DNA from 4 places in the Kitasatospora sp. NPDC056783 genome. Region 3 is predicted to be linked to each of the others. Evidence: riboswitches for the same ligand, from Rfam matches in the RefSeq annotation. Region 3 holds a riboswitch; each other region holds the start of a gene.

Evidence for each region. A riboswitch is a leader RNA that binds a small molecule or an ion and turns the genes downstream of it on or off. The one in region 3 is predicted to bind cyclic di-AMP.
Region 1: linked by a shared signal. The riboswitch ahead of ACFRMQ_RS30815 (transglycosylase family protein) and the one ahead of ACFRMQ_RS24010 (hypothetical protein) in region 3 are both predicted to bind cyclic di-AMP.
Region 2: linked by a shared signal. The riboswitch ahead of ACFRMQ_RS20875 (NlpC/P60 family protein) and the one ahead of ACFRMQ_RS24010 (hypothetical protein) in region 3 are both predicted to bind cyclic di-AMP.
Region 4: linked by a shared signal. The riboswitch ahead of ACFRMQ_RS10830 (transglycosylase family protein) and the one ahead of ACFRMQ_RS24010 (hypothetical protein) in region 3 are both predicted to bind cyclic di-AMP.

Annotation. Positions count from the first base shown of each region.
Region 1 is NZ_JBHUAF010000301.1:1,944-9,228, forward strand. It holds gene ACFRMQ_RS30795 (exopolyphosphatase) at 1-923, opposite strand, end outside; partial or broken gene ACFRMQ_RS30800 (DUF501 domain-containing protein) at 1,088-1,615, opposite strand; gene ACFRMQ_RS30805 (septum formation initiator family protein) at 1,587-2,078, opposite strand; gene eno (phosphopyruvate hydratase) at 2,267-3,553, opposite strand; gene ACFRMQ_RS30815 (transglycosylase family protein) at 3,885-4,781, opposite strand; cyclic di-AMP (ydaO/yuaA leader) riboswitch at 4,787-4,953, opposite strand; gene ACFRMQ_RS30820 (cytochrome P450) at 5,188-6,585, opposite strand; gene ACFRMQ_RS30825 (SDR family NAD(P)-dependent oxidoreductase) at 6,840-7,262, shown strand; gene ACFRMQ_RS30830 (MazG family protein) at 7,274-7,285, opposite strand, start outside.
Region 2 is NZ_JBHUAF010000141.1:9,386-16,670, reverse strand. It holds gene ACFRMQ_RS20890 (glycosyltransferase 87 family protein) at 1-76, shown strand, start outside; gene ACFRMQ_RS20885 (hypothetical protein) at 115-1,245, opposite strand; gene ACFRMQ_RS20880 (NlpC/P60 family protein) at 1,308-2,354, opposite strand; gene ACFRMQ_RS20875 (NlpC/P60 family protein) at 2,586-3,704, opposite strand; cyclic di-AMP (ydaO/yuaA leader) riboswitch at 3,715-3,868, opposite strand; gene ACFRMQ_RS20870 (NlpC/P60 family protein) at 4,206-5,243, opposite strand; gene ACFRMQ_RS20865 (NYN domain-containing protein) at 5,445-7,010, opposite strand; gene ACFRMQ_RS20860 (hypothetical protein) at 7,010-7,273, opposite strand.
Region 3 is NZ_JBHUAF010000180.1:305-7,589, forward strand. It holds gene ACFRMQ_RS24000 (MoaF N-terminal domain-containing protein) at 1-91, opposite strand, end outside; gene ACFRMQ_RS24005 (esterase/lipase family protein) at 302-1,657, shown strand; cyclic di-AMP (ydaO/yuaA leader) riboswitch at 1,957-2,121, shown strand; gene ACFRMQ_RS24010 (hypothetical protein) at 2,123-2,701, shown strand; gene ACFRMQ_RS24015 (hypothetical protein) at 2,844-3,518, opposite strand; gene ACFRMQ_RS24020 (IclR family transcriptional regulator) at 3,861-4,658, opposite strand; gene aceB (malate synthase A) at 4,861-6,513, shown strand; gene ACFRMQ_RS24030 (gamma-glutamylcyclotransferase) at 6,644-7,030, shown strand; gene ACFRMQ_RS24035 (8-oxoguanine deaminase) at 7,064-7,285, opposite strand, start outside.
Region 4 is NZ_JBHUAF010000050.1:12,783-20,067, forward strand. It holds gene ACFRMQ_RS10815 (glycoside hydrolase family 13 protein) at 1-949, shown strand, start outside; gene ACFRMQ_RS10820 (LacI family DNA-binding transcriptional regulator) at 975-1,994, shown strand; gene ACFRMQ_RS10825 (hypothetical protein) at 2,102-2,302, opposite strand; gene ACFRMQ_RS10830 (transglycosylase family protein) at 2,614-3,936, opposite strand; cyclic di-AMP (ydaO/yuaA leader) riboswitch at 3,923-4,083, opposite strand; gene ACFRMQ_RS10835 (sirohydrochlorin chelatase) at 4,639-5,592, opposite strand; gene ACFRMQ_RS10840 (DUF397 domain-containing protein) at 6,146-6,409, shown strand; gene ACFRMQ_RS10845 (ATP-binding protein) at 6,777-7,285, opposite strand, start outside.

The DNA of each region.
Region 1 (7,285 bases), on a different contig from region 3:
GCGATTCCGTCGAGGATGTCGTGCTCGCTCACGACCAGCTCGGCGGCGCCGGTGCGCTCCATGATCTCCAGCAGCTCCAGCGCCCCGGCCGCGATCACGTCCACCCGGCCCGGGTGCATCGACGGGATGGCCGCGCGCTCGGCGTGGGTGGCGGCCAGCAGCTCGTGGGCGATCTCGGCGACCCGCTCCCGGCTGATCCGCGAGTGGTGGATCGCCGCCGAGTCGTAGCCGGGCAGGTCCTGGGCGATCGCCGACACCGTGGTGACCGTCCCGGCCAGGCCCACCAGGGTGGCCGCACCGGTCAGCGGGACGGCCTCCTCGGCCCGGTCCAGCTCCGCACGCACGTGCGCCCGGGCGGCCGCGACCTGCGCCTCGGAGGGCAGCTCGGCGTCACCGAAGTAGCGCTCGGTGAGCCGCACGCAGCCGATGTTCACCGAGCGCGCCGCCCGCACCTCGTCCGTGCCGAGCACGAACTCGGTGGAACCGCCGCCGAGGTCGAACACCAGGTACGGGCCGGGGAACTGACCCTCGGCCAGCTCCTTGGTGGCGCCGACGAAGGACAGGTGCGCCTCCTCCTCGCCGCTCACCACCTCGGGCTCGACGCCCAGGACGTCCCGCACGCCCTTGACGTACTCGTCGCTGTTCTCGGCGTCCCGGGAGGCGCTGGTGGCGACGAAGCGGACCCGCTCGGGGCCGACGCCGAAGCCGGAGATGATCTCCTGGTACTCCCGGCAGGCCGCGAAGGTGCGGGCCAGCGCGTCCGGGTGCAGCCGGCCGGTCTGGTCCACGCCCTGGCCCAGCCGGTTGACGATCATCCGGCGGTCCAGGTCGGTGATCTCCCCGGTCTCCGGGTCGAGGTCGGCGACCAGCAGGCGGATCGAGTTGGTGCCGCAGTCGATCGCGGCCACGCGGGTCGTGCTCACTCGGACTCCTGCCCCGCCGTCTCCGAGGTCTCCCCGGACTCCCCGGACTCCCCGGTGGCGAGCTTCTTCGCGGCGCGCTCGGCGGTCTTCTGCGCCTTCGCGGCGATCACGGCCTCGTGGTCCTGGTCCTTGGCGCGGTTGCGGGCGACCCGCTCGCCGGCGGCCTCGACCTCGGCCGGGGAGACGCACGGACCCTTGGCCCACCAGTCCTCCAGCATCCCGATCGCCTCGTCGCCGAGCGGGTTGACGCCCTCGCCCGCCGCCAGCGAATGGCCGACCAGCACGTGCAGGCACTTCACCCGGTCCGGCATGCCGCCGGCGCTCGGGAAGCCCTCCAGCACCTCGATCGCGTCGCGCCGGGCGATGTAGTCCTCGTGCGCCTTCTGGTACGCCGCGGCCAGCTCCGGGTCCTCGGCGAGCCGGGCGGTCTGCTCCTTCATCACGCCCTCCGCCTCCAGGGTGCCGATCAGCGAGGCGGCCTTGGGGCAGGTCAGGTAGTAGAGCGTGGGGAACGGCGTGCCGTCCGGGAGCCGGGGGGCCGTCTCCACGACGTCCGGGTTGCCGCAGGGGCAGCGGTGCGCCACACCGCGCAGGCCGCGCGGCACCCGGCCGAGCTGGGCGGCGATGGCCGCGACGTCGGCGTCGGAGACGGTGGGGTGGTTCTCAGTGGTCATGGGGGGAGGTGTCTCCAACGGAGGACGGTGGGAGCGGAAGGGGGTTGGCGGGGGCCGCCACGGCGGTGTCGGCGGCGTCCACCGAGTCCCAGATGCTGGTGTACCAGGGCTTGGCGGCCTTCGCCGAACCGCCGGACGCGGCGGGGGTGGCGGGCGCGGAGGATCGGGCGGCCTGGCCGCCCTGGTCCACCGCGATGTACGGGGTCTCCCCCGGCACCGCGTAGTGCAGCCGGGCGCGGGCCTGCGCCTTGACGTACTCCGGGTCCTGCCAGCGGGCCTTCTCCCGGCGCAGCTGCTCGACCTGCTGGCGCGCGTGGTCGGCCTTCGCCCGCTGGGCGGAGATCTCGGCGCGCTGGGAGATGAACTGCCGCGTCGGGTAGGCGAGGATCGCCACCAGCGAGCAGAGCACCAGGACGAGGACGGTCGCCCGGCTCGTGAACCGGGGCCGGGCCGCCAAGCCCGGGATCCTCCAGCCAGCCATCTCCCGTATCCCCTCCTGGTCGCGACGGTGCCCCGCCGTCCACCCTACGGGGTGAACGGCGGGGCACCGGTCAGGCGTGCGCTACCGGGAGCGCGTGGCCCTCGTACGTGCCTGTCGCTCCGCGGAGCGACTCGCTTGTTGTTCCGCGGAGCGACCGTGCTCGTTGTTCCGCGGAGCGACTGTGCTCGTTATTCCGCGGAGCGGAAGCGCGGGAAGGCGCCGCGGCCGGCGTACTCGGCGGCGTCGTCGAGGATCTCCTCGATGCGCAGCAGCTGGTTGTACTTGGCGACGCGCTCGGAGCGGGCCGGGGCGCCGGTCTTGATCTGGCCGCAGTTGGTGGCGACGGCCAGGTCGGCGATGGTGACGTCCTCGGTCTCGCCGGAGCGGTGCGACATCATGCAGCGGTAGCCGTTGCGCTGGGCCAGCTCGACGGCGTCCAGGGTCTCGGTCAGCGAGCCGATCTGGTTCACCTTCACCAGCAGCGCGTTGGCGGTGCCGGTCTCGATGCCACGGGCCAGGCGGGCCGGGTTGGTGACGAACAGGTCGTCGCCGACCAGCTGGACCTTGTCGCCCAGCTTGACGGTCATGGCCTTCCAGCCGTCCCAGTCCGACTCGTCCAGCGGGTCCTCGATGGAGACCAGCGGGTAGGCGGCGACCAGCTCGGCGTAGTACTCGATGAGCTCGGTGGAGGTGAGCGCCTTGCCCTCGAACTGGTAGGCGCCGTCCTCGTAGAACTCGGAGGAGGCGACGTCCAGGGCCAGCGCGACGTCACGGCCGGGCACGTAGCCGGCCTTCTGGATGGCCTCGACGATCAGGTCCAGGGCCTCGCGGTTGCTGTCCAGGTTCGGCGCGAAGCCGCCCTCGTCGCCCAGGCCGGTGGACAGCCCGCGCTCCTTCAGCACGCCCTTGAGGGTGTGGTAGACCTCGACGCCCCAGCGGACGGCCTCGGAGAAGGACTCCGCGCCGATCGGAGCGATCATGAACTCCTGGATGTCGACGTTGGAGTCCGCGTGCGAGCCGCCGTTGAGGATGTTCATCATCGGAACCGGCAGGACGTGGGCGTTCGGGCCGCCCAGGTAGCGGAACAGCGGCAGGTCGCTGGCCTCGGAGGCGGCGTGCGCGACGGCCAGCGAGACGCCCAGGATGGCGTTGGCGCCGAGCGAGGACTTGTCCGGGGTGGCGTCCAGGTCCAGCATGGCCTGGTCGATCAGCCGCTGCTCGGTGGCGTCGTAGCCGACCAGCTCCGGGCCGATCTGCTCGATGACGGCCAGGACGGCCTTCTCGACGCCCTTGCCGAAGTAGCGGTTCTTGTCGCCGTCGCGCAGCTCCAGGGCCTCGAAGGCGCCGGTGGAGGCACCCGACGGGACAGCGGCACGACCCGTGCTGCCGTCGTCGAGGCCGACCTCGACCTCGACCGTGGGGTTGCCGCGCGAGTCGAGGATTTCACGGGCTACGACGACATCGATGGACGGCACGAGGCATCTCCTTGCGGAAGCAGGGTCCGGTCTGACGGGGTGCAGTCAGCGGGACGATTGCGGAGTCGTTACGACCAGAGCCTAACCGCCCGGGCTCCCGGGACCACCTCGGCCTCGGTTCCGTCTCAGCGTGTGGCCCCGCTACCCACCGGTAGTTCACCTGCTTGTCCCAGCTTGTCCCCCTGGGGCGGGCGAATGCGGACGAAGGGGACCGGTAGGACCGGTCCCCTTCGTCCACGGGTCGGAACACGCTTCGTCGGGCGTGGCGGTTCGACGCCGGATCGGGCACGGCGGCCCGGCATCGGCTCGGGCGCGAGGGCCCGACACCGGCTCAGCCGAGGTGCAGCACCTGGCCGGGCATGATCAGGTTCGGGTCGCCGCCGACGGTGGCGTGGTTCTGGTCGTACAGCGCGTGCCAGCCGCCGGACACGCCCTGGGCGGCGGCGATGGTCGACAGGGTGTCGCCGGCACGGACGGTGTAGTCGTGGCCGGTGGCCTGCGGGGCCGACTGCACGGCCGCCTGCGGGGCGTACTGCGGCTGGGCGGCGGCCTGGCCGGCGTACTGCTGGTAGACGCCCTGGTGGCTGGTCCAGTACCAGGCGCCGTTGTTCTGGTACCAGTACACCTTGGCGTCGGCGTCCCAGCCGGCCTTGCCGGAGAAGCCCGGGGTCTGCTGGGCCTGCTGCTGCGGGGCGGCCTGCTGGACCGGCTTGGCGGCGGGCTTCTGAGCCGGCTTCGGGGCCTGCTGCTGAGCCGGCTTCTCGGCCGGCTTGGCGGGCTTCGGGGCCTGCGGCTTGGGGGCGGTCTGGGTCTTGCCGCTCGAAGAGGTGTCGACGGAGGCCGGGGAGCCGCCCTTGGTCAGACCCGCCTTCTTGGAGCAGACCGGCCAGGCGCCCGGACCCTGCGAGGCGAGGACCTTCTCGGCGACCGCGATCTGCTGGCCCTTGCTGGCCTGGTTGGCCTGCGCGGCGTACGCGGTGCCGCCGTAGGCCTTCCAGGTGCTGGAGGTGAACTGGAGGCCACCGTAGAAGCCGTTGCCGGTGTTGATGCTCCAGTTGCCACCGCTCTCGCACTGGGCGACGGCGTCCCAGGTGGAGACCGGGGCGGCGGAGGCGCCGGTGGCGGTGAGGAGCGGCATCGCGAGTCCGACGCCGGCCACACCGGCGACGGCGATGGCCTTCTCGGCCTGGGTGCGACGACGGTGACGGCCAGTTCCAACGAACAGCATGAAGAGGTCCCTCTCCGCACGCCTGCGAGGTGAGCTGTCGGGTTCGGACCGGGAGGTGGCCCGGCCGCCGTAAGCGGAAACGATTCCGCTCGGGCGGCTTCACCCCAAGCCGTGGGGACGGCAACAAACCTGGTTCCCCCGCCCCTGCCCAGGGTTCTGGTCGGTTTCCCGTGGCGTGGCGGGCAGGATTCGGCGTTCCGCGCTCGGGGTCCGCAGCTGCGAACCCCAGGAGAGTAGACAGATCTTCAGACCAATCACAAGCTCATATCGCCGATATCACACCAGCATTACGGCGCGTGCCCAGCCGCCTACCGGCTTCGGCGTTATGTCCGGATTGGTCAGCGTTCATACCCCGCTTGGGAGTTGACCGACGATGTCCCGTCAGCGTCATCCCGGCTCGTCCGGGTCACGAAGGGCCCTGCTGAAGCGGATGCGGAGGGACGTGCGGCGAGCGGCTCTCCGGACTGAATTCCACCGGCAGTTCGCGCAGCCCACGCATGATCAGACCGCCCCGCCAGCGCAGATTCTCCGGGCTTTCCGCGAGCCGCAGATCGGGCAGCCGGGAAAGCAGCGTGGCCAGCGCGGCACGCCCTTCCAACCGGGCCAGCGGAGCGCCGATGCAGTAGTGGATGCCGTGCCCGAAGCCCAGGTGCGGGTTGTCCGTCCGCGCCAGGTCGAGGGTGTTCTCGTCCGAGAACCGGGCCGGGTCGCGGTCCGCCGCGGCCAGCACCACCAGCACCGGATCGCCGACCGGGATGTCCACTCCGCCGATGGTCAGCGGACGGGTCGCGAACCGCCAGGTCGCCAGCTCCACCGGTCCGTCGTAGCGCAGGAGTTCCTCGATCCCGGTCTCCAGCAGTCCGCTCTCCCCGCGCGCCACCGACTCCTGCAGCAGCCGGCGCTGCTCCGGGTTGCGCAGCAGCGCGTAGGTGCCGTTGCCGATCAGGTTGACGGTGGTCTCGAAGCCCGCGAACAAGAGGATGAAGGCCATCGCCGCGGCCTCGTTCTCGGTCAGGTGCTCGCCGTGGTCACTGGCCCGGATCAGACCGGAGATCAGGTCGTCGCCGAGGTCCGCGCGCTTGCGGTGGATCAGCTCCAGCAGGTACGCCCGCATCCGCTTCACCGCCCGCCCCACGCCGCCGCGTTGGCTGCCGCCCTGGCCCGGCTTCGTGTGCCGCAGCATCATTCCGGCCCAGTCGCGGAAGTCGTCCTGGTCCTCGGCCGGCACGCCCAGCATGTCGCAGATCGCGTAGATGGGGAGCGGGAAGGCGAACTCGTGGATCAGATCCGCCGAACCGCGCTGGGCGAAGCCGTCGATCAGCCGGTCGGTGAGCTGCTGCACCCTCGGCTCGAACTCGGCCACCCGGCGCGGGGTGAACGCCTTCGACACCAGCCGGCGCAGCCGGGTGTGGTCCGGCGGGTCGATGTTCAGCAGGTGGGTCATCAGGTCCGCCTGCCGCTCCCCCGGGATGCCCACCCGGCCGGTGCGGTGCGCCTGCTCGCTGTGGTGCGCCGGGTTCTTCGACAGCCGGCTGTCCGCCAGTGCCTGCCGGGCGTCCGCGTACCGCGTCACCAGCCAGGCCTCGACACCGCTCGGCAGCGTGGTGCGGTGCACCGGGGCGTGCTCACGCAGCCAGGCGTAGGCGGGGTACGGATCGGCGGCGAACTCCCAGGTGAACAGCTGCGGAGCGGGGACGCCGGACGGGGTGGTCGACCGGGTGCCGGACGGCGTGTCGGACGGCGTGTCGGACGGCGTCGTCGACGGCGTGGTGGCGGGCCGGGCGGGGTCGGGCTGAGCTGGCATGGACCGACCGTATCCGGTGCCACGCGCGCCCCCGTTCCGGCGGGCCGCCGCTCCCCCGCCGCCGGTTCGCGTCCGGCGTGCCAACTCTCCGTGGACGCCCCGTGGACGACTCTTGGACAGCTCTTGGCCGGAGAGCGGGCGTGAGCCTGGTCACCTGAGGGGTAATCCCTGTCGCGGAGGGTCAGGACCTGCCTACGATCCTCCGCAGTACGCGTGGGCGCCGGTGCGGTGTCGCCCACAGGGAGGAGCAGGCCATGCGGGTCAGCGGATCAGTCGTCGTCATCGCGGTCCTCGACGGCGGGTCGGGCGCGGGCCTCGCCCGCCGGTTCGCCGCGACCGGCGCCGCCGGAATGCTCATCGCCGACCAGCACGTCGGCATCGCCGAGGACCTCGCCGCCGAACTCGACCGGCCGGGCTGCCCCGTCGTCGGCGTCTGCGGAGACATCCGCCGCCCCAGCGACGTCGCCGCCCTCGTGGACACCGCCGAGAAGCACCTCGGCCCGATCGACCTGTTCGCGGTGGCCGGCCCGGCGGGCGAGCGGGTCATCCCGCTGACCGACCTGCCCGCCCACCTCGACCTGGAGCGCCTCGCCGAACTCGTCGTCCTCGTCGGCGAGGCCATCGGTGAGCTCGTCCCCCCGCAGCGGCACCCGGAGAGCGCCGCCACGGCGGCCTGAACCCGCCCCCGTCACTCCGCTTC
Region 2 (7,285 bases), on a different contig from region 3:
CCCGGGGATCGCCTACGAGCAGGACCTGCTGGACGGCATCGACCACCCGGGCGCCCCGGCCGAGCAGCGCCGCTGATCCGGCGGCCGGCGGTCGCACCCCGGCCCCGTGCCCGGTCAGTCCTTGAGCGCCGCCACCCGCTCCAGCCAGAGCCGGGTGAACTCCTCCAGGCCGACGCCCAGCTCACGGCGCATCAGCCGGTCGGTCCGGTCCTCCCGGTCCTCGCCCTGCCCGTCGGCCGCGCCGACGGCCCGGTAGAAGGCGACCAGCCGCTGCGGCCCGTGGTCGCGGGCGATCAGGTCGCAGGCCAGCCAGGACTGCTCGTAGGCCTGGGCGATGCCGGCCGCGCCGGCGGCGAAGTCCCGGTCGGCGGGCAGCGCGGCGGGCAGCTTCCCGGCGGCGACGTCCCGGGCCAGCTCGGGGGCGATCTGCCGCGCGGCACGGCCGGAGTCCCGGTAGGCGGTCCAGTCGGCGGCGCCCTCGGAGAGCCACATCGGGGTCCAGGCGCGGGTGTCGGCCCTGGTCGCGACGTGGGTGGCCTCGTGGGTGACGACCACCTGGCGGCCGAAGTCGCTGAGCCGCCCGTACGCCTCCGGGTTGACCAGCACCCGGTCCGCCGGGGTGTGCCGGGGCGCGCCGGGGGCGGCCACGGTGACCGCCGCCATGCCCGCCCAGTCCGCCGGGTCGCCCTCCAGCAGCCGGGCGAACTGTTCCTCGGTGGCCGGCCGCTCCAGCAGCAGCCGCTCCGGCCAGGCGCGGCCCCAGACCTCGGTGACGGCGGGCACCGCCCGGTCCCCCACCGCGACCAGCTCGGCCGGGTCGGGGCCGGCGGCGGGCCCGACCACCAGGCAGTGCGCGCCCGGCACCGAACGGAGCGGCCCGAAGTCCCACGGCGCGGGCGGCCCGCTCGCGCTCTCCTCGCGCTCGACCCGCCAGCCGTCCCCGGTCCGGGCCAGCTCGATCCGGCGCGGGTACACCACCGGGTACGCGTCGTACCCGGCGATGCGCACCGCCAGGTCGGCGGCGGCGGTCACCCGCTCCGGCCCGCCGGACCCGGCGAGCACCAGGTTGCGGTACTCCGCCCCGGCCACCGGCAGCCCGGCCCAGGGCGGCGCCGAGCCGGCCCGCCGCGTCAGCGCCCCGGCCACCTCGGCGCGCCGGTCCGCCGACCGCGCCGCGGTGGCCGCCGTCGGGGCGGCCGGCGGCAGCGACAGCTGGGCCAGCCCGCCGGCCGCGAGCAGCAGCACGCCGCGCCGGGACAGCGGGCGGCGGGGGCCGGGTATCCGGGAGGAGCCGGACGGCGGGGCGTTCAGAGCCGGACCACCCCGGAGACCGGCATCGCGGTGACGCTCTCGTAGCGGACCTTGGCACCCGGGCGGGGGGCGTGCACGATCACACCGCCGCCGGCGTACATGCCGACGTGGTGCATGTCCCGGTAGAAGATCACCAGGTCTCCCGGTCGCGCTTCGGACAGGCTGATCCGCTGCCCGGCGTACGCCTGGGCCTGCGAGGTGCGCGGCAGGGTCACTCCGGCCTGCCGCCAGCTGTAGTACATCAGACCGGAGCAGTCGAACGCGTTCGGCCCGGTGGCCCCGTAGACGTACGGCGAGCCGATCATCCGCACCGCGGCGGCCAGCGCGGCGGCCCCGCGTTCGGAGGCGGGCGGCGCGGAGCCGAGGTCCAGCCGGTCGGTGCCGCGGGTGGCGCGCTGCTCGGCGTCCCGGGCGTCCTGGGCCGCCAGCCGGGCCCGTTCGCCGGAGCCCAGGCCGTTGAGCAGCTTCTGCGCCGCGGCCAGCCGCTGCTGGATCTGCTGTTTGCCGTCGGCGAGCGAGCGGCGGGTCTCGTCCAGCTCGACGAGCTTGTCGGCCGCCTCGGCGCGGCGCTGGTCGAGCCTGCGCTGACGGGCGAGCAGCTCGCGCAGGGTCTCCTGCTGGCGTGTGGCGGCCTGGCCCATGGTGCGGGCCCGGGCCAGGTAGCCCTCCGGGTCGGGCGAGAGGATCAGCTGGGCGGTCTGGGTCATCCCGCCGCCGCGGTACTCGGCCCCGGCGACCGTCGCCAGGTCGCCGCGCAGCTGGTTGAGCTGGTCCTGGGCGAGGGCGATCTCCCCCTGGAGGATGGTGGTCTCGCCCTGGAGCCGCCGCTGCGCCTCCTGCGCGGCGTTGTACTTCTCGGACGCCTGCTCGGCCTCGTCGTACAGCTGCTCCACCTGTGTCTTGACGTCCTGGCGGTCGGTCGGGTCCGGGGTGCCGGGGGCGGCCTGGGCACTGCCCCCGGCGGCCACGCCCAGCGCGGTGGCGGCGGCCGCGGTCAGCACCAGCGCCCGGGCGAGCAGTGGGGAACGACGGTGCACGGGCATGGCGGCAGCGGCTCCAATCCTGCGGCGCGGGCCCCCGCCGCCGCACCAGTGCGGGCGGCCGTCGAGCGGAAGTCCGGTGGCAGACGTTAGCGAGTCCGGGCAAGCGAGTCCAAACCCCTGCCAACCCGAATATTCGACCACTTATCGGACATCAGATCGAGCGCCCCGGAAAAGCCGCAGGCCCGGCCTCCCCTGACGGGAAGACCGGGCCCGGAAGCGCCCGAGCGGGGATCAGACCCGCACGATGGAGGTCAGCGGCATGTTGGAGACCGCCTCGTAGCGCACCGACGTACCCGTCCTGGGGGCGTGCAGCACCTGGCCGTTGCCGGCGTAGATGCCGACGTGGTGGGCGTCGCTGTAGAAGATCAGCAGGTCGCCGGGCTGGGCCTGGGAGAGGTCGGTGCCGATCCGGGTGCCGGCCCCGGCCTGCGCCTGCGAGGTGCGCGGCAGCGACACGCCCGCCTGGTTGTACGCCCAGACCATCAGACCGGAGCAGTCGAAGGAGCTCGGGCCGGTGGCGCCCCAGACGTACGGGCTGCCGATCTTGGAGGCCGCGTACGAGAGGGCGGCGGCACCGCGCGAGCTGCCGGCGGCCACCTTCACCGGAGCGGTGGTCGTGGGCGCCGAGAGGTCGCTGCGGCCGTTGTCGCGCGAGGCGCGGTCGGCACCGCCCTGCTGGGCCTGGGCGGCGTCGGCCTTGGCCTTGGCCTCCGCGGCGGCCTTCTGGTCGGCCTGCTGGATCGCCTGGCGCTCCTGCGCGGAGAGCGTGTTGAACAGGTCCTGGGCAGCCTTCAGCTTGCTCTGGACCTCCTCCTTGGAGGACTTCAGCTGCTGGGTGGTCGAGTCCAGCTCGGCGAGCTTGCCCTGGGCCTCGGTGCGGTCCTGGTCCAGCTTGCGCTGCTGCTCCTGGAGTTGCTTCAGCTGGTTCTTCTGGCTGTCCCCGGCCTGGTTCAGCGCGCCGGCCTGGTTCAGGAAGGTGTCCGGGCTGGAGGAGAACATCAGCTGGACGGTCGGCGAGATGCCGCCGTTGCGGTACTGCTCGCCCGCGATCTCCGCGAGCCCGCCCTGGAGCTCGGTCACCTGGGCCTGCTGACGGGCCACCTGGTCCTGGAGGCCGGAGACCTGCTTCTCCAGCTCCTGCTGCTTCTCCAGCGAGGCGTTGTACTTCTCGGTCGCGACCTCGGCCTGCTCGTTGTACTGGTCGACCTGCTCCTTGACCTGTTCCTTGGTCGGCTGCGGGTCGGCGTGGGCGCCGGACTGCGCGGAGAGGGCGACGGCCGCGGCGGCGAGACCGGTCATGATCGAGACCCGGGTGCGGCCGGCGGGCTTGGGACGACGATGGGACGCCACGAAGGCGGACTCCTTCTTCCTACGTCCGCCTACCGGGTGAGCTGACGGGTTCGGGCCGGAAGCATGCCCTACGACGCCTCACGGCCGCTCCCGCGGCCGACCTGGCGCCGATTCACCCCGGAGGAACGTGGTTCCCCGGCTCCGCTCCGCAGCGCCCCCGATTACTGGGCTCCCCTGTCGGGCAGTCGCTTCGACCTGCCCCGCTGCCTCGCGAACTCGGCGGAAACCACCGCCGCCACCCTGGCTGGGCGATCGACAGTGCGGTGGTTCGGATCACGACCCTAGTAACTGAACCGTGATCCGTTCAAATCCTTGTCAGAAAAAAGACAGAAGATTACCCAAGTTCTTTTGTGAAAATGACCGATGGTGACCACTGGCGCACACAAGGCTGATCAGTTCTCAGCATGTGGTCACGAGAGGGGCGGGAAACCCGAACGCCACCCCGAGTGGAGGTGGCGCTGATCACAGGGACCGCGAAGGCCCCCCGGGCATGTCGGGCCGTCAGACCCGGCGGATGGTGTTGATCTGCATCGCGTCGGCCTTCATCACCTTCACCACGTCACCGGTGTGCGGCGCGTGGACCACCATGCCGTTGCCGATGTACATCCCGACGTGGTGCATGTCGGGGCCGTACACCACCAGGTCACCCGGCTGGGCCTGGTCCAGCGAGGGCACCCGGGTGCCGTAGTGGCCCTGCTCCTGCGAAGTGCGCGGCAGCGAGACGCCGGCCTGCCCGTACGCCCAGACCATCAGGCCCGAGCAGTCGAAGGTGGTCGACCCGGTGGCGCCCCACACGTACGGCGAGCCCTGCTTGCCCATCGCCTTGGCCACCGCGGTGGCCGCGTAGCCGCTGGCCGCCGGCAGGCTGCCGAGGTCCACCCGGTCGCTGCCGCGCGAGGCGCGCTCGTCCTGCGCCTGCTGGGCCTTCAGCGCGACGCGGTCGGCGGCGCTGAGCGAGTTCAGCAGGTCCTGGGCGGCCTTCAGCTTGGCGTTGACGTCCGTCTTGGCCTGGTTCAGGTCCTTGGTGGTGGTGTCGAGCGAGGAGAGCACCGCGGCCGCCTCGGTCTTCTCCTGGTCCAGCCGGCGCTGCTGCTCCAGCAGGTTCTTGAGCGCCTCGGCCTGACTGCTGCTGGCCTGCTGGATGGTGGAGGCCTTCTCCAGGTAGCCGGAGGGGTCGGAGGAGAGCATCAGCTGGACGGACGCGTCGATGCCGCCGGTGCGGTACTGCTCGCCCGCCACCTCGGCCAGGCCGCCCTGGAGCCGGGTCATCTCCTCCTGGCCGCGGGCCACCTGGTCCTGCAGCTGGTCGGCCTGCTTGCGCAGCTGGTCGGACCGCTCCTTGGCGCCGTTGTACTTCTCCGCGGCCTGCTCCTGCTCCTGCTGGAGCTGGTCGATCTGTGCCTTGACGTCCGAGGTGTTCGGCTGCGGCGCGGCGTGCGCGGCCACCTGGGCGGAGAGGGCGACCGCGGTCGCGGCGGCAGCGGTGAGCACGGAGATCCGTGCGCGGCTCGGCTGCCTGGGACGGCGGTGGGAGGCCAAGTGTCCGGCTCCTTCTTCCATCGGACTCACCTGATGGGATGAGATTCCGGAAAATAGGTTTGACACCTGACCCTAGTGAAGTTCTATCCGTTCTGCTACTCCCCCGAACGTGTGAACTCCGGTCACCGCACTGACTTCACGGAACCCGCACCGGCCCCGGAAACCCTGTCCGACCAGGCATCATGACGTCCTGATCCGGGCTCAGGGCCGGGCCAGCCGGTTCAGCAGGAGCACCGACGCCACCGGGCGCGCGCCCGCCTTCCGCACGCCCTCCGCGACCTCCCGGTCGGTGGACACCACCACCACCGGACGCCCCTGCGGCTCGGCCCGCACCAGACGGCGGATCAGCTCGTCGGCCGTCTCCCCGGTCCGGCTGAACCGCACCCGGACCCCGCGCGGCGGCGCCATGATCACCGGGACGTCCAGGTCCTGCCCGTCGAACACACAGGTGACCTCCGCCTGGGTGCGCTGGGCCAGCATCGCCAGCCCGCCCAGCAGCCGGATCCGCTGCTGCTCCAGCGGCAGCGCCGGGTAGCCGGTCTTGGTCACGTTGTAGCCGTCCACCACCAGGTGCACCTGGGGGATCGCCAGCAACTGGTCCAGCAGCGCCGGATCGTCCTCGGCCAGCCCGCGCCGGGCCACGTCGTGCGGCGAGGCCGCCCCCGGCACCACCGCCTCCACCAGGTCCGCCGGACGGATCTGGGAGACCGGCAGCGCCAGCTCCCGCTGGAGCCCCTGGGCCGACTGCAGCACGCTGTCCAGCAGCAGCCGCAGCCGCATGTCCTCGACGCTGCGCCCCTCCCGGGCCGACCGCCGGCCCTGCTCGGCCGCGGTCTCCAGCTCGGAGACCCGGTGCCGGAGCCTGCGCGCCTCGGTCTCGGCCGCGCCGCGCTCGGCGGCGGCCTGCGCCTTCGCGGACTCCAGCTCCCCGGCCACCCGGCGGGCCTCCGCCTGCGCCCGGCGGGTGTCACTCTCCAGCGACCGCACCTTCTTGCGCAGCGACTCGGCCTCCTTGCGGACGCCCTCGGACTCGGCCCGCTGCCGGTCCAGGTCCGCCCGCGCGGAGGCCCGCACCTCGGCCAGCTCGGCCTGGAGCTTCTCCACCAGCCGGACCGCCTCCGCGGCCGCGTCCTCGGCGCCGGCCCGCTCGGCCTCCTCGCCGGCCTCGGCCACCAGCCGGCTCCAGCCCGCCGAACGCACCAGGTAGGCGGCCGCCGCGACGTCCATCGGATCGGCGGCGCTCGGGACGGTGCCCGACTCCAGCGCCTTCACCAGGTCCGGCTGCCCCAGTCGCAGCCGCTCCGCTATCCGCACCCGGAAGGACGGCTCCGCCTCCAGCGCCGCCGCCAGCGCGGTGGCCGCGTACTTGGCCCGCCGGGCCGGGGTGAACTTGACGTACTGGCGCAGGCTCTGCGGAAGCTCCGCCGACGGCAGCCCGCCGAGCGCGTCCGAGGCCAGCCCGACCACCCGCCGGCGCACCCCCTCCGGCAGCGGCCGGTCGAGCTTCTCGACGACGCGCTCCGCCTCGGGCCCCGCGGAGTCCTCCGCCGCCCCGGCCGCCCCGGCCGGGGCCTCGGCCGCAGCGGGCTGAAGCCCCTGGGCTTCGCCGGGCTCCTTCGCTGCGTCCACCACGTCCTCGGCTCCGATCCTGGTCCAGCGGGGTACGGCGGCGGCCGCCCCTGTCGTCACGCTCCGTGCGTCTTGTTCTGTATTGTCCCGTGCGGCGGACGGAGGCGTCGCGCACCCGCCCGCCGCACCGACGGGCATCAGCCCTGCTCGGCGGGGGCCTCCGCGCCCTCGGCACCCGGACGAGCCACCAGCTCGACCTGGTCCACCGCGTTGCACCAGCGGCAGCGCACCGACTCGATGGTCTGGCTCAGGACCTCGGTCTCCTCGACCTTGGACTCGCCGGCCAGGTCGAAGTGCAGGAACTCGGTCACCCGCGCGGTGCGGGTCACGTCGAAGCGGGTGAGGTTGCCGCACAGGGTGCAGCGCCAGCGCGTCTCGGAGGTCAGGGCGGGGACGGTCATCGGGGGTCCTCT
Region 3 (7,285 bases):
CGTCGGCCGAGTAGGTGTTGCGGAAGGCCGCGCCGTTGTCGGCCCGGAAGAGGTAGGTGCGGCCGGCGAAGGCGGGCAGGGGCGCGGTCATGGCGGGGCGGATCCTCGTTCCTGTGAGGTCATGGCGAGCCTCCGGTCGGGCCCACCGCTCTTGTGCACTGCGGATGATGTCAGACTTCCAATTTATCCGACCGGGCGCACTCGGTCAGGCACTCGCCACGGTACGGTTCGCCACCGCCCGGCCGTCGGGATGTGCGACCGGCACATGGGCACGGCCGGCCGGCGGCCCTAGCGTCCGGCCATGAGACGCACCCCCACGCACCCCGCCTCGACGAGGCGCGCCCCCACCGCCCTCGCCGCCGCGCTCCTGATGCTGGCCGCCGCCTTCCTCGGCGCCCCCACCGCCGCCCAGGCCGCGAGCGCCGCGAACACCGCGAACACCGCGAACACCGCGAACACCGCCACCACCGCCACCACCGTGAGTGGCGCCACCGCCGCCCCCCTCACTCTGGAAGCCACCTTCCCCGCCCCCGGCAACGGCTGGGCCAAGGTCGAGCGCTACCTCGACGCCACCCCCGGCTTCCGCGCCGAGCAGTTCCCGTCCGACGGCCGCGGCGACCAGGACGGCGCCCGCCGGACGTACTTCGGTACCGGCCGGCCCTCCTCCGCCCGTTTCCTGCTCTACTCCGCCGTCGGCTGGGACACCGGCAGCAAGGCCACCCCCGTCCTGTTGGTCCACGGAGCCAACGACAACGCCGACCGGGCCTGGGCGAACCCGGGGGAGAGCAGTGTCTGCGGCGCCGCGAGCTGCCCGTCCACCGGCCTCGCCCAGTACCTGTCCGGCACCGGCCACCGGGTCTTCGCGATCGGCTTCGCCCACAAGCACGGCGACAACCTGCTCCAGGCCCAGGCCGTCGGCGACGCCGTCGCGCTGATCCGGGACCGGCTCGGCGTCCCCCAGGTCGACGTGGTGGCGTGGAGCAAGGGCGAGGTCGCCGCCAGGGCGTACGTGTCCTCGGTGAAGCCCTCCTGGGGGAGGTCCTACGCGGGTGACGTGCGTCGTCTGATCACCCTCGGCGGGCCGAACGGCGGGCTGGACTACGTGTACGCGCACGGCTGGGACTTCGACCTGGTCTCCTGGCCGGCCTGCGGCGGCACCGCCAACGTGCCGTCCCCGCACCTCTCCATGACCTGCTACGGCACGTACACCGCGCAGCCCTGCCTCGGGGTCCTGCCGAGCGGCGGCTACGACTGCTACCCGGGCCAACGCCAACTGCTCGCCCGCTGGGACGGTACCTACGGGGTGGACTCCACCGCCCAGGACTGGTGGACCACATACTACGGCGGCCAGGGCTTCTACACCTCCGGCCAGGGCATCCAGGCGGCGATCGACGCGGGCTCGCTGATCGCGCCGCTCCGGCAGGCCGGCATCCCGGCCTCGGTGCGCACCTACCTGCTGGCGGGCGGGTCCGCCGACATTCCGGGCGTGCTCAACGAGAACCGCGGGCCGAGCGACGGCCTGGTGTTCACCGCGAGCGCGCTGGACACCACCGGCATCGCGACGGTCGGCGGCACCCGGCTGCTCGGCGGCCTCAACCACATGAAGCTCGCCTGGGCGCCGGAGGCGGAGAGCCAGGTCGACGCCTGGCTCGGCTGACCAGGCTGGAGCAGACCAGAGCAGGCCAGGCCAGGCCAGGCCAGACCAGACAGGACCAGGACGAACCCGATCGACTCAGCCGATTCGGCCGGCCGTCTTCCCCCGCTCCTCCGCCATCCGTCTCCCGGAAGTCGATCAACTCGACCGCCACTCGGTGTCGTTGATCGGCACCACTGTGACCTGTGCGACAACCGGCCCGGCCGAGTTGTCCGTCCACGGACGACCCGCCTAGCCTGCAACGGTCGTCCGCCCTCGCGGACCCCGTCGCCGGGACGCCGAGTCCCGTCCACCCGTCGGCGGGTCACCGAGCACCACAGTGGACGGGAGCGGGGGAACCAAGGTCAGCGCCCGGCTCGTACGCCCCCGCGTGCGGGCCGAGGCTAGGGGTGAAGCCGCTCCCGGGCGGCCGGGCAACCTCAGCCCGAACCCGACAGCTCACCTCGCAGGCGTCGCCGAGGTGACCCCATGCCCAAGCCCGACAGCTCCACGCTCCGGCCCGCGTTCGTGCGCGGCCGTCGTCGCGCACCGCGCCACGCCCGCCCGTCCCACCGCCTCCGCAACGCGGTCCTCGCCGCCGTCGGGGCGTTCGCCATCAGCGGCGCCGGCCTGCTCGGAGTGCCGTCCACCACGGGTGCCCAGGCGACCGCCGGCGCAGGTGCCGCCGCCGCGCCGACCGTCACCCAGGACCGGCTCGCCCCCGTCGGCATGGTCGCGGGCAAGGCCACGGCCGCCTCGCTCGTGCTGCACTCCTCGGACTGCGTCACCGCGAAGACCGTCGGTGTGGGCGTGCGCGACGCCGGCGGGAACAACCTTGACTTCCCCGGCCACGCGTCCGACGTGCGGATCTGCCCGGAGGGGTTCGACTTCACCAGCGCCGCGCGCGCCCTGCCGGCCGGGACGTACACCCAGTTCGGCTTCTGGCAGGACCTCGACGGCATCTGGCACGACCTGGCCGCGCGGCAGCTGGTGGTCTCCGCCGGCGGGACGCCGACGCGGACCCCGGCCCCTGCCGGCCACCCCGGGCCGGCAGGGCTGACCTCCTGACCTCCTGACCCCCTGACCTCCTGACCCTCTGGGACTCTCCGGGACCCTCTGGCCCGTGAACCCCGACCCCTCGGTGGGCGCGGGGCGGTACGCCCACCGGTGGGCGTTCGGCGGCGAGCGCCCACCGGCGGGACCGTACGGTTCAGGAGCCGGCGGCCGTCGCGACGACCGTGATGTCGAACGGCTGCCTGTTGTTGCTCTCGTCCGGGTCGTCCGCGCCGTGCACCTCGACCGAGCCGCCGCTCAGCGTGCCCGCCGGCAGTTCCGGGTCGAGCCGCACCGGGATGAGGGCGGTCGCGCTGCGCCCCTCCCGCAGCCCGGGCTCGAACGAGCACCGCACGACGCGGCCGTGGTCGCGGTTGCGGCCGAGCACCCGGCAGTCGGACGGGAAGTAGGGGCCCTCGGGCGTGACCCCCTTGGGCAGGGTGACCACGACGGTGAACGGGGAGGCCGTGGTGCCCGGGCCGCGGTTGCCGACGAACGCGCGGACGGTGGTGGTGCCACCGGGGGCGGCCGCGTCCGGGTCGAGCCGGACCACCTCGAGGTCGGCGCGGGACGGGCGGTCGGCCGCCGGTGCGGGCAGCGTGGTGGCCTCGGAGACCCCGGGTGCCGCCGGCGCGGGCAGCGTGGTGGCCTCGGAGACCCCGGGAGTTACCGGGGCGGGCAGCGTGGTGGCCTCGGACGTCGTGGGCGCGGGCAGGGTGGACGCCGCCTGCGCGCCCGGCACGACGACCTCCACCGCGGGCCGGGGCTCGGGGCGGTGCAGCGCCCAGGACGGGTCGGTGGCCAGCACCGTCACCGCGCACCCCGCTGCCACGGCCGCGATCAACCCGGCGCCGCCGAAGCCCCCGCCTCTTCCGGCGGCGCGCCGCGTGCCGCCGTCCCGTCCGCCGGTGTTTCGTCCGCCGCTGCCCCGACCGTCACCGCCCCGCACGTCGGTACCGCCTGCCGCACCGCCCCGCACGTCCCGGTCCTGCTGCTCCATCCCCGCTCACCCTGCCCTCGCGTCCCGGCCGCCCGCGCCGTCGCGGGCCGCGTCGGCACCAGGGTGGCGGAGCCGTCACCGGAGCCGGGTGCCAACCCGCCCGTCGTCCGCCCGAACGGGTGACGCGGCGCGCCGACACGGCCACGTCGGCCGGCAACGGGGGTTGACGTGGTGTCAGGGGGCGAGGACCTGCCCCAGCCGAGCCGCGATCTGGTGCATCACCGGTACCAGCGAGGCGGCCCCGGCCTGTTCCTCCAGGGCGCGGATGCGGGCCTCCGGGCCGGAGACGGAGAGCGCGGTCGGCGTCGGCGCGCCCGGGACGGCGAGCGCGATGCAGCGGACGCCGATCTCCTGCTCCTGGTCGTCGACCACGTAGCCGCGCTCGCGTGCCTCGGCGAGCTGGCGCATCAGCTCCTGCGGGTCGGTGACGGTGTACTCGGTGTGCGCGGGCAGCGGGTTGGGGCCGAGCACGGCGCGAGCCTCGTCCTCGGGCAACTGGGCGAGCAGCGCCTTGCCGACGCCGGTGCAGTGCGGCTGCACCCGTCGGCCGACCTCGGTGAACATCCGCATCGAGCGGCGCGACTGCACCTGGCCGACGTACACCACCTCGCCGCCCTCCAGCACCGCCAGGTTGGCGGTCTCGCCGGTGGCCTCCATCAGTTCGGCCAGGTACGGGCGGGCCCAGCTGCCGAGCAGTCGGCCGGCCGTCTCGCCGAGGCGGATCAGCCGGGGGCCGAGGGTGTAGCGGCGCGCGGTGTCCTGGCGGACATAGCCCTGCTGGACGAGGGTACGAACCAGTCTGTGGATGGTCGGCATCGGGAGGCCGGAGCTGGTGGAGAGCTCGCTGAGCGTGGCCACGCCGCCGGAGTCGGCCAGCGCCTCCAGGAGTTGGAAGGCGCGCTCGACGGACTGCACGCCGCCGCTCGCGCGGTCGGTGCCTGTCGTCGGTGCTGAGTCGGAGGTCGCGGCCACCGGCGTTCCCTTCGCTGTCGGTGAGGAGTAGAGTCCCGGCGATCTCTCAACAAACCGTTGAAATTCTGTATCGCGGAAACTAGTCTCCACCTTACAGAATCGAACTCGCCGGTAGGCGGGTGCGGATCGTGGAAGTTCCCCCGAGGAAGTTCCCACTGGAGCTCCCTTCGTCAGGTTCAACCGTCTTAGGAGTGTCCTGCCCATGGCTGCAGATCAGGGGCCCGTCGGCGCCTCCCTCGCCGCTCCGGCCGTCACTGTCGCCGGTCCTCGCGTCCACCGGGCGGAGGAGGTGCTCACTCCGGAGGCGCTCGCCTTCGTCGCCGGGCTCCATCGAGCCTTCGAGGAACGCCGGCAGGACCTCCTGGCCAGGCGCAAGGCCCGCCGGGCCGAGATCGCCGCCACCGGCACGCTGGACTTCCTCCCCGAGACCGCCGAGGTCCGGGCCGGGGACTGGAAGGTCGCCGAAGCGCCCCGCGCCCTCCGGGACCGCCGGGTGGAGATCACCGGCCCGACCGACCGCAAGATGGTCATCAACGCACTCAACTCCGGCGCGAAGGTCTGGCTCGCCGACTTCGAGGACGCCACCTCCCCGACCTGGGAGAACGTGATCAGCGGCCAGGTCAACCTGATCGACGCCTTCGAGGGCCGGATCGACTTCACCAGCGCGGCCGGCAAGGCCTACGCCCTCAAGCCCGCCGCCGAACTCGCCACCGTCGTGGTCCGCCCGCGCGGCTGGCACCTGGACGAGAACCACCTGCTGGTCGACGGCACGCCGGTGGCCGGCGCGTTCGTCGACTTCGGCCTCTACTTCTTCCACAACGCCGCCCGGCTGCTGGCCAAGGGTGCCGAGGACCCCAACTCCGGCCCGTACTTCTACCTGCCGAAGACCGAGAGCCACCTCGAAGCCCGGCTGTGGAACGACGTGTTCACCCACGCCCAGGCCGAACTCGGCATCCCGTACGGAACCGTCCGGGCGACCGTGCTGATCGAGACCATCACCGCCGCGTTCGAGATGGACGAGATCCTCCACGAACTGCGCGACCACGCGGCCGGCCTCAACGCCGGGCGCTGGGACTACCTGTTCTCGATCGTCAAGAACTTCCGCGACGGCGGCGCGCACTACATCCTGCCGGACCGCAACGGCGTCACCATGGCCTCGCCGTTCATGGCCGCCTACACCCGGCTGCTGGTGCGGACCTGCCACCGGCGCGGTGCCCACGCGATCGGCGGGATGGCCGCGTTCATCCCGAGCCGCCGCGACCCCGAGGTCAACGCGGCCGCGCTGGAGAAGGTCAAGGCCGACAAGGACCGCGAGGCCGGGAACGGCTTCGACGGCTCCTGGGTCGCCCACCCCGACCTGGTGCCGGTCGCCCGGGCCTCCTTCGACGCGGTGCTCGGCGAGCGGCCGAACCAGAAGGACGACCCCGGCCCGTCCGAGCCGGTGACCGCCGCCCAGCTGCTCGACATCGCCGGCGCCGGCGGCAGCTGCACCCGCGCGGGGCTGCGCAACGCCGTCCAGGTCGGGATCCGCTACATCGAGGCCTGGCTGCGCGGGATCGGCGCGGTCGGCATCTTCAACATGATGGAGGACGCCGCCACCGCCGAGATCTCGCGCTCGCAGATCTGGCAGTGGATCCACAACGGGGTCGTGCTGTCCGACACCGGCGAGAAGGCCACCGCCGGGCTGGTCCGCACTCTGGTCGCCGCGGAGCTGGCCGAACTCCTCACCGAACTGGGCGAGGACGCCTACGGCGCCGGCCGTTGGCGCGAGGCCGCGCAGCTCTTCGAACAGGTCGCCCTGGCCGAGGAGTTCGCGGACTTCCTGACCCTGCCGGCGCTTCCGCTGCTGGGCTGAGCCCACGCCACCCGCCGGGCCGAGCTGCTCCGGCGGGCCCACCCCCGTGTTCCGTGCGGCGGCGAGTCCACCGGGCCTCCCGCCGCCGCACGGAACGTCCTTCCCCGTTCCACGGCACAGGAGTCGAACCATGGCACGCATCTTCTTCAACGGCCAGGCGATGGTCGGCGGTCCCTTCCACGCCAAGGTCGCCGACGCGCTGATCGGGCCGGCGCGCACCGCACCGGGCCACCGCTTCTTCTCCATCGACGACGTGTGCCCCGGGCTGCTGCGCGACCCCGCCGTCGACACCTCGATCGAGGGGGAGCTGTACGAGATCGGCCTGGAGCACCTGCGGGACGTCATCCTCCCCGGTGAACCGCGCGAGCTGGAGCTGGGAGTGATCGAGCTGGAGGACGGCTCGGCCTGCCTGTCGATGCTGCTGGCCCGCGGCGAGGTCGAACGCGGCGTCCACCGCGAGATCACCCACCACGGCGGCTGGCGGGCCTACCTGGCCACGCTGGGGCGTACGGCCTGAGGGAGGGGTGGCGGCCGGCGGGCCGTCACCCGGTCAGGCCCGACGGCCCGCCAGCTCCCGGGCGGCCCGGGAGCAGTCGCGCGCGATCCGGTCCTCGTCGACCGTGGTCAGCCGCCCCTGCTCGACCACCGCGTTGCCGTTGACGAACAGCACCGCGAGCGGCGGCAGCGCGCCGAGGGTGAGCGCGGCGACCGGGTCGGCGATGGAGGAGTGCATGACCCCGTCGATCTTCCACAGTGCCAGGTCGGCGAGCTT
Region 4 (7,285 bases), on a different contig from region 3:
GCTGCTCGGCAACGACGTCATGCCGTTCTTCGACCAGGACGGCGTGCACGAGATCTACCGCAGCTGGCGGACGATCCTCGACGAGTACCCGGGGCAGCGGATCGGCGTCGCCGAGGCCTGGACCCCGACCGTCCAGCGCACCGCCAACTACGTCCGCCCCGACGAACTGCACCAGGCCTTCAACTTCCAGTACCTGGGCACCGATTGGGACGCCACCGCGCTGCGCGAGGTGATCGACCTCTCGCTCGACTCGATGCGCCCGGTCGACGCCCCCACCACCTGGGTGCTGTCCAACCACGACGTCACCCGGCACGCCACCCGGTTCGCCAACGAGCCCGGCCTCGGCACCCAGATCCGCACCCCCGGCGACCGTCCGCTGGGCCTGCGCAGGGCCCGCGCCGCCACCCTGCTGATGCTCGCGCTGCCCGGCTCGGCCTACGTCTACCAGGGCGAGGAGCTCGGCCTGCCGGACGTCACCGACCTGCCCGACGAGGTCCGCCAGGACCCGTCCTTCTTCCGGCAGGCCGGGCAGGACGGCTACCGCGACGGCTGCCGCGTCCCGATCCCGTGGTCCGGCACCGAGGCCCCGTACGGCTTCGGACCGGTGGCCGGCGGGCCGTCCTGGCTGCCGCAGCCGGCCGAGTGGGCCGAACTGAGCGTCGAGGCGCAGGCCGGCGACCCGAGCTCCACCCTGGAGCTCTACCGCAGCGCGCTGGCCGTCCGCCGGGCGCGGCCCGACCTCGGGGCCGGCACCGAAGTCGAGTGGCTGGACAGCGCCGAGGGCACCCTGACGTTCCGCCGCGGCTCCTTCGTCTGCACCGTGAACACCTCCGGCGAGCCGGTGCGGATCGCGGCCCCGGGCACGCTGCTGCTGGCCTCGACCGACCTCGTGGTGGCCGGCGGCGAGACGGTGCTCGCTCCGGACAGCACCGGCTGGTGGGCGGTCTGACGTGGTTGGAATAGGCTCTGGGACCGTGACTACGGCGCGACTCTCAGACATCGCGGCACAGGCGGGGGTCAGCGAAGCCACCGTCTCCCGCGTGCTCAACGGCAAGGCGAACGTTTCCGCCGCCACCCGGCAGACCGTGCTGGCGGCACTCGACGTGCTCGGCTACGAGCGGCCGACCCGGCTGCGCCAGCGCAGCGCGGGGCTGATCGGGCTGATCACGCCGGAGCTGAGCAATCCGATCTTCCCCGCGCTGGCGCAGGTGATCGAACAGGTGCTCAGCCGGCACGGCTACACCCCGGTGCTCTGCACCCAGACGCCGGGCGGCTCCACCGAGGACGAACTGGTGGAGATGCTGGTGGACCGGGGCGTGGCGGGCATCGTCTTCGTCTCCGGGCTGCACGCGGACACCACCGCCGACCACGACCGCTACGCCCGGCTGGCCGGGCGCGGGGTGCCGTTCGTGCTGATCAACGGTTACAGCGAGAAGATCGACGCGCCGTTCATCTCGCCGGACGACCGGGCCGCGATGTGGATGGCCGTCCAGCACCTGGCCGAACTCGGGCACGAGCGGATCGGGCTGGCCGTCGGCCAGCGCCGGTACGTGCCGGTGCTGCGCAAGATCGAGGGCTTCACGGCGGCGATGCGCGAGGTGCTCGGGTACGGCCGGGAGGAGGCCGAGAACCTCGTCCACCACACGCTGTTCAGTGTGGAGGGCGGGCACGCGGCGGCCGGTGCGCTGCTCGACAAGGGCTGCACCGCGATCGTCTGCGGGAGCGACATGATGGCGCTCGGGGCGATCCGGGCGGTGCGCCGGCGCGGGCTGTCGGTGCCGCAGGACGTGTCGGTGGTCGGCTTCGACGACTCGCCGCTGATCGCCTTCACCGAGCCGCCGTTGACCACGATCCGCCAGCCGGTCGAGTCGATGGCCACGGCGGCGGTGGACGCGCTGCTGGAGGAGGTCGGCGGGAACGCGGCCCAGCGCGGCGAGTTCATGTTCCAGCCGGAGCTGGTGATGCGGGGGTCCACCGGGGCCTGCGCGCGCTGAGCGCCGGCCGTCGTGGCCGCCACGCCGAACGGTCGGGCCCCGGAGGGCGGTTGCTCTCCGGGGCCCGTCGGCGTGTGCGGGGGCGGTCGTCGTGGGCGGCGGCCCGGTCAGCCCTCCTGGGTGGTCGGACGGTCGACGGTGAGCCGGTGTCCGTCGGCCGCTTCGCCGGTACGGGTCTCGGTGCGACGGCCGCGGGCCAGGTAGTCGCGCAGAACCAGTTCGACGGCGTCCTGCGGGTTCGTGGTGCCGGAGAGCATCATCGCGTCTATCGCGAGGTTCGCGTCGAGGGTGATGGTGACCTGGGCCATGTGACTCCTCCTCGGGTGCAGAGCAGCAGCATGCCGGTCGGGGGAGGGAACCACCACCCCACCGGATCGGGCGGAACCGCCGGAGGGCTGTGCGCGGGGACGGGCTCCGGGACGCGCCCGGGGAACGGCGGAACCCCCGGGGAGAGCGACCAGACTCTCCCCGGGGGTGGTGGGTGGTCAGCGTTCGGACGGCGGCTGACGGCTGACGGAGAACAGATGACGGATGACAGATGATGAAATCTGTTATCTGTCATCCGTCATCTGTGCCCCTTGCCGGCCGTCACCGCGCGTCCATCGGCCGATCGCCGTCCTCAGACCCGGCCGGCGAAGTCCGGGGCCCAGTTGGCGATGCTCTGCTCGCGCACGCCCGAGCTCGGGTTGGCGGCCTCGACGTACTTGCCGTTGCCGACGTAGATCGCGACGTGGTAGACGCCGGAGTCCTTGCCGTTGTTGGACCAGAACAGCAGGTCGCCCGGCTGGAGGCTGTCCAGCGAGACGTGGGTGCCGGCGGCGGCCTGGTCGGCGGCGACGCGCGGTACCGAGATGCCCGCGGCGCGCAGCGCGGCCTGGGTCAGGCCGGAGCAGTCCCAGCCACCGTTGCCGGTGCCGCCGTACACGTACGCCTGACCGACCTTCGACTCGGCGAAGGAGACCGCGGCGGCCATGCTGCCGGTGGCGGCCGGAGCCTGGGTCTGGGGCTTCGCCGGGGCCGGGGTCTGCGGGGCGGGCTTGGTGGCCGGCTTGGTGGCGGGGCCCTGGGGCCGCGCGGTCGGCTGGGCGTTCACGGCACCACCGTTCGCGGACTGGCCGGCCTGCTGCGAACGGTCGGACCGGGTGGCGTCCGAGCCGGACTTGCCGTCGATGGACAGGTGCTGGCCGGGGTAGATGGTGTCCGGGCCCTCGGTCAGGGTGCCGCGGTTGAGCTCGTACAGCCGCTGCCAGCCGCCCCGCACGTTGTGCTGGTCGGCGATCGAGGACAGCCAGTCCCCCGCGACGACGGTGTAGTCGCCGCCCTGGGCCTGCTGCTGACGCTTCTGGACCCAGTTGCCCGTGGCGGAGCCGGAGGCGGCCTGAGCGCCGTCCTGGGCGGGCGCGGCGGGCGCGGCGGGCGCGGCGGGCGCGGCCGGGGTCTGCGGGGCGGGCTTGGCGGCCGGAGCGGCGGGCTTCGGGCTCTGGGCGGGCTTGGCGGCGGTCGAACCGGCGGTCGAGCCCGCCGAGGTGTCGACCGCCGCGGCGGCTCCGCCCTTCGTGAGGCCGGCCTTGACGGAGCAGACCGGCCAGGCGCCCGGCCCCTGCGAGGCGAGGACCTTCTCGGCGACGGCGATCTGCTGGTCCTTGGTGGCCAGGTCGGCGCGCGCGGCGAAGGCGGTGCCGCCGAAGGCGGACCAGGTGCTGGAGGTGAACTGGAGGCCGCCGTAGAAGCCGTTGCCGGTGTTGATGCTCCAGTTGCCGCCGCTCTCGCACTGGGCGACCTTGTCCCAGGTGGCGACGGTGGCGGCGGAGGCGGTGCCGGAGGTGAGGCACGGGACGGTGAGTCCGACGCCCGCGACGCCGAGGGCGGCGATCACGCGGCGGGTGCGATTGGACGGGCTGGTGCCGTTGGTGGGCAGCATGAAGACGCGGTCCTCTCCCACGCCTGCGAGGTGAGCTGTCGGATTCGGGCTGGAGTTGCCCGGCCGCGCGGTGAGCGCGGCTTCACCCCTAGCCCTGGACCGTTCCGGGGATCGGTCCGGGGCGACTTACCTGTGGGTCCCCCGCTCCTGCCGTGGTGCGTTTTCGCGCTGCCAGGACATCCGACGGCAGGACTCGGCGTCGCGGATGAACCGGGTTCGTGTGGTCACGAACGGAGAGCACGTTAATCAGACTCAAGTTCAAACCGCAAACCTTGTGATACGCGTCACGGTTTAGTGAGAACTGCCAAAAGCCAGCTCGATCAAGATCGTAAATGATCGTTTTCTGGCAATTTCGTTGAGGAACTCGACAACTGGCTCCGCTTCAGCAATGACATGACGGCACATCGGGGTGAGCTGCGGCGCACTCCGGAACGCGTCCGTGCGATGGCGCCCCACGCGTCCGAGTGGGCACGACTCATTTCCCTTCAAATAGCTCAAGAACGGACATTCCACTTCATTGCCACTCAACTCCCGAAGCGGGTGGAATGCGCGAGAAGCGGTGGCGGCCGGCGCCCGGTGGCGGCAGACGACGAGAGTCGGTGAGCGGGACAGGGGTGGGCGGGACAAGGTGAGCGGGGTGGAGCGGGCGGGGCAAAGAGAAAGGCCCGGAGCGCGAACCGCTCCAGGCCCCTCGGCGCGCGCGAACCGGCGCGCGGTGTCGACCTACTGTCCGGCGTACCCCTCGGCGGCCGCGTGGGCGCCGCGAGCGCCCTCCACGGCCCCCTCGGCCTCGGCGGCGGCCGCCGCCTCGGCCCGGGCCAGCTCCTCCGGGGACGGCGTGGGCAGCGCGGCCAGGTAGGTGGAGGCGATCAGCTGGCCGACGGACGGGTACGCGCCCAGCGGTGCGGCCGACGGACAGCCGGTCTCCTCGGCGGCGGTGGCGAGCAACTCGGAGTCCGCCTCCGGACCGATCACCAGCGGGGCCAGCGCCGGGCGCTGCGAGCCGGTGTCCCTGAGGTGGTTGACGGCCGCGGCGACCGAGCCGGGCACGTCGAGCGCGGCGGCGACGACCGGCACGGCCAGTCGGGCGGCCAGCAGCACGCCGGTGATGCCGGCCGCGGCGGCCGCGTCCTCGCCGCCGACGGTGGTCAGCACCACGCCGTCCGCGGCGGTCGCGATGGCGAACAGCCGGGCCCGGTCGGCGCGGGCCAGCCCGGCCTCGGACAGCCGGACGTGCACGGCCTCGGCCAGCAGCGGGTGCGGGCCCAGCGGGTCGGTGACGGGTGCGCCGTACTCGGCGGCGAGCGCGTGAAGCTCGGTCAGGAAGGTGTGCGGGCCCGGCACCAGGGGCACCAGGATCGGCATCGGCAGCCCGGTCTCGGCGGCCACCGTCAGCAGCTCGGCCACCGTGCGCTCCTCGCCGTCGGCGGCCTCGGAGCCGTTGCCCGGGAGGTAGCCGACCGCGGTCCGAACGCCGTTCTGCTCGGTGCGGACGATCGAGAGCAACTCCTCGACGACCGAGCGGGACTCGGGCCCGGCGGTCGCGGGTACGGCGAGCACCAGGGCCGGGGCGCCGGCCGGGATCTCGGGGCGCTCGGGACGACGGTGGCGCCCCCGCGCACGGGAGCCTGGAGTGCGGACGGGCAGTGGCGCGCCCGGGATGGCTGCGGTGCTCATGCCGGAGATCGTAGGACATCGCCCCGTCCGGCTTGCAGTCGGCTGCCGTACGGGTTTCGCGCGGTCGTGGTGCGGACTCGGTGTGCCCGCGCCACCGTTCAGGCGCTTTGCCTACAATCCGGACATTCCTCTCCCAACTCGGCGTGGACCGTCACGGTCCTGACGCCATCCGGGACGGCTGGCGTTGCATCAGTGGCGCGTGAGATGTCTCACAGCGCGGGAGGCGCTTGACGGAGGGTCACGGGGGTGCGACTCCCGGCGCTCGAAGATCAACATTCAGCGGGGAGGTGCTCACGGCCGGTTATCGCGAGCCCGACGATTCCATAGGCTATGTCCGTTTACGTACCGTCAGGGGAAGGGTCCGTGAAGAGTTCGAGGCTGGGAATGAAAGGCCTCGTGCACCTGCACTGTCCCGTGCTGATGCACGTGCACTGCGGCTATCATCACGTCAAGTGAGGCGTTGTGCCGGGCCGGTACGGGGCCGGTCCGTTCGTTCGGCGGTGCCGGGGGCGCCGCGCTGGACGACGACTCCGGAGCTCTTCGGGAGATTTCTATGCACGACTCGCAGGACACGCACGGCTCGTACGACACCTACAACGGGATGGCCGCCGCCGATCTCCGGGGGGTGGTCTGGCAGAAGAGCCTGCACAGCAACTCGCAGGGCAACTGCGTCGAGTTCGCGGCCCTGCCGGGCGGCGATGTGGCGATGCGCAACTCGCGGTTCCCGGACGGCCCGGCGCTCATCTACACCCGGGCCGAGATCGCCGCCCTGCTGCTGGGGGCGAAGGACGGGGAGTTCGACCACTTGGCGGTCTGACCGACCGCCGTGCTCCGTCATCGGGGGGCCGTCGTGGGTGCCGACACCGCGACGGCCTTTGTCTTTTGTCCTTGGCCCGCCCGCTGTCCTTCGTCCTTCCGATCGTGCCCGGCCGCCCCGATGGGCCGGACGGCCCGCGGGTGCGCGGCGTCGGAAGGGCCTCGGCGGGACCTCGGCGGGGCCTGGCGGAAGGGTCCGGGGTGTGGTCCTCCCGGGGACTTCCTCGACCGGCCGCGCGCCGCCCGCCGCGGAGCCTGACCCGGACGCGGGGCCGCTCCTGATCGCGGCTCCTGATCCGGACGCACAGCCCGACCCGGCCATGCGGTCCGGCCCGGTGGCGAGACCCGACCCGGGTGCTGTGCGCGTCCTAGGCCGAGCGTCGATGCCGTCCGCCGGCGTCGACCGGGCCGTCGAGCGGTGAGCGGCCGTCCAGCGGGGAGCCGCCGACCGTCTCCGCCTCGAACATCGCCCAGACCACCTTGCCGCTGCCCAGTGGGTGCCAGCCCCAGGAGCGGCTGAACGACTCCACCAGGTGCAGTCCGCGGCCCGACTCGGCGACGAAGTCCGCCTCCCGGGCGATCGGCCCGAGGCTGCTCGGATCGCTCACCGCGCAGACCACCTGGGGCGCGCGGTGCACCAGGCTTATTCGGATCGGCAGCCGGCCCTCCGGGGTCGGCTGTATGGGAAAGTCGTACTCGCCCTGGGCGCCGCCCGACGGGTCGGGCCGTGCGCCGATCGCATGCCGGAGCGCGTTGGTCACGAGTTCCGAGGCCACCAGCGCGACATCGTCGAACAGTTCCGTCAGGCCCCAGCGCTGGAGCGTGGTCCGAGCGAAGTCGCGCGCGGTTCTGACGGCTTCGAAGCGAGGAGCGAGCG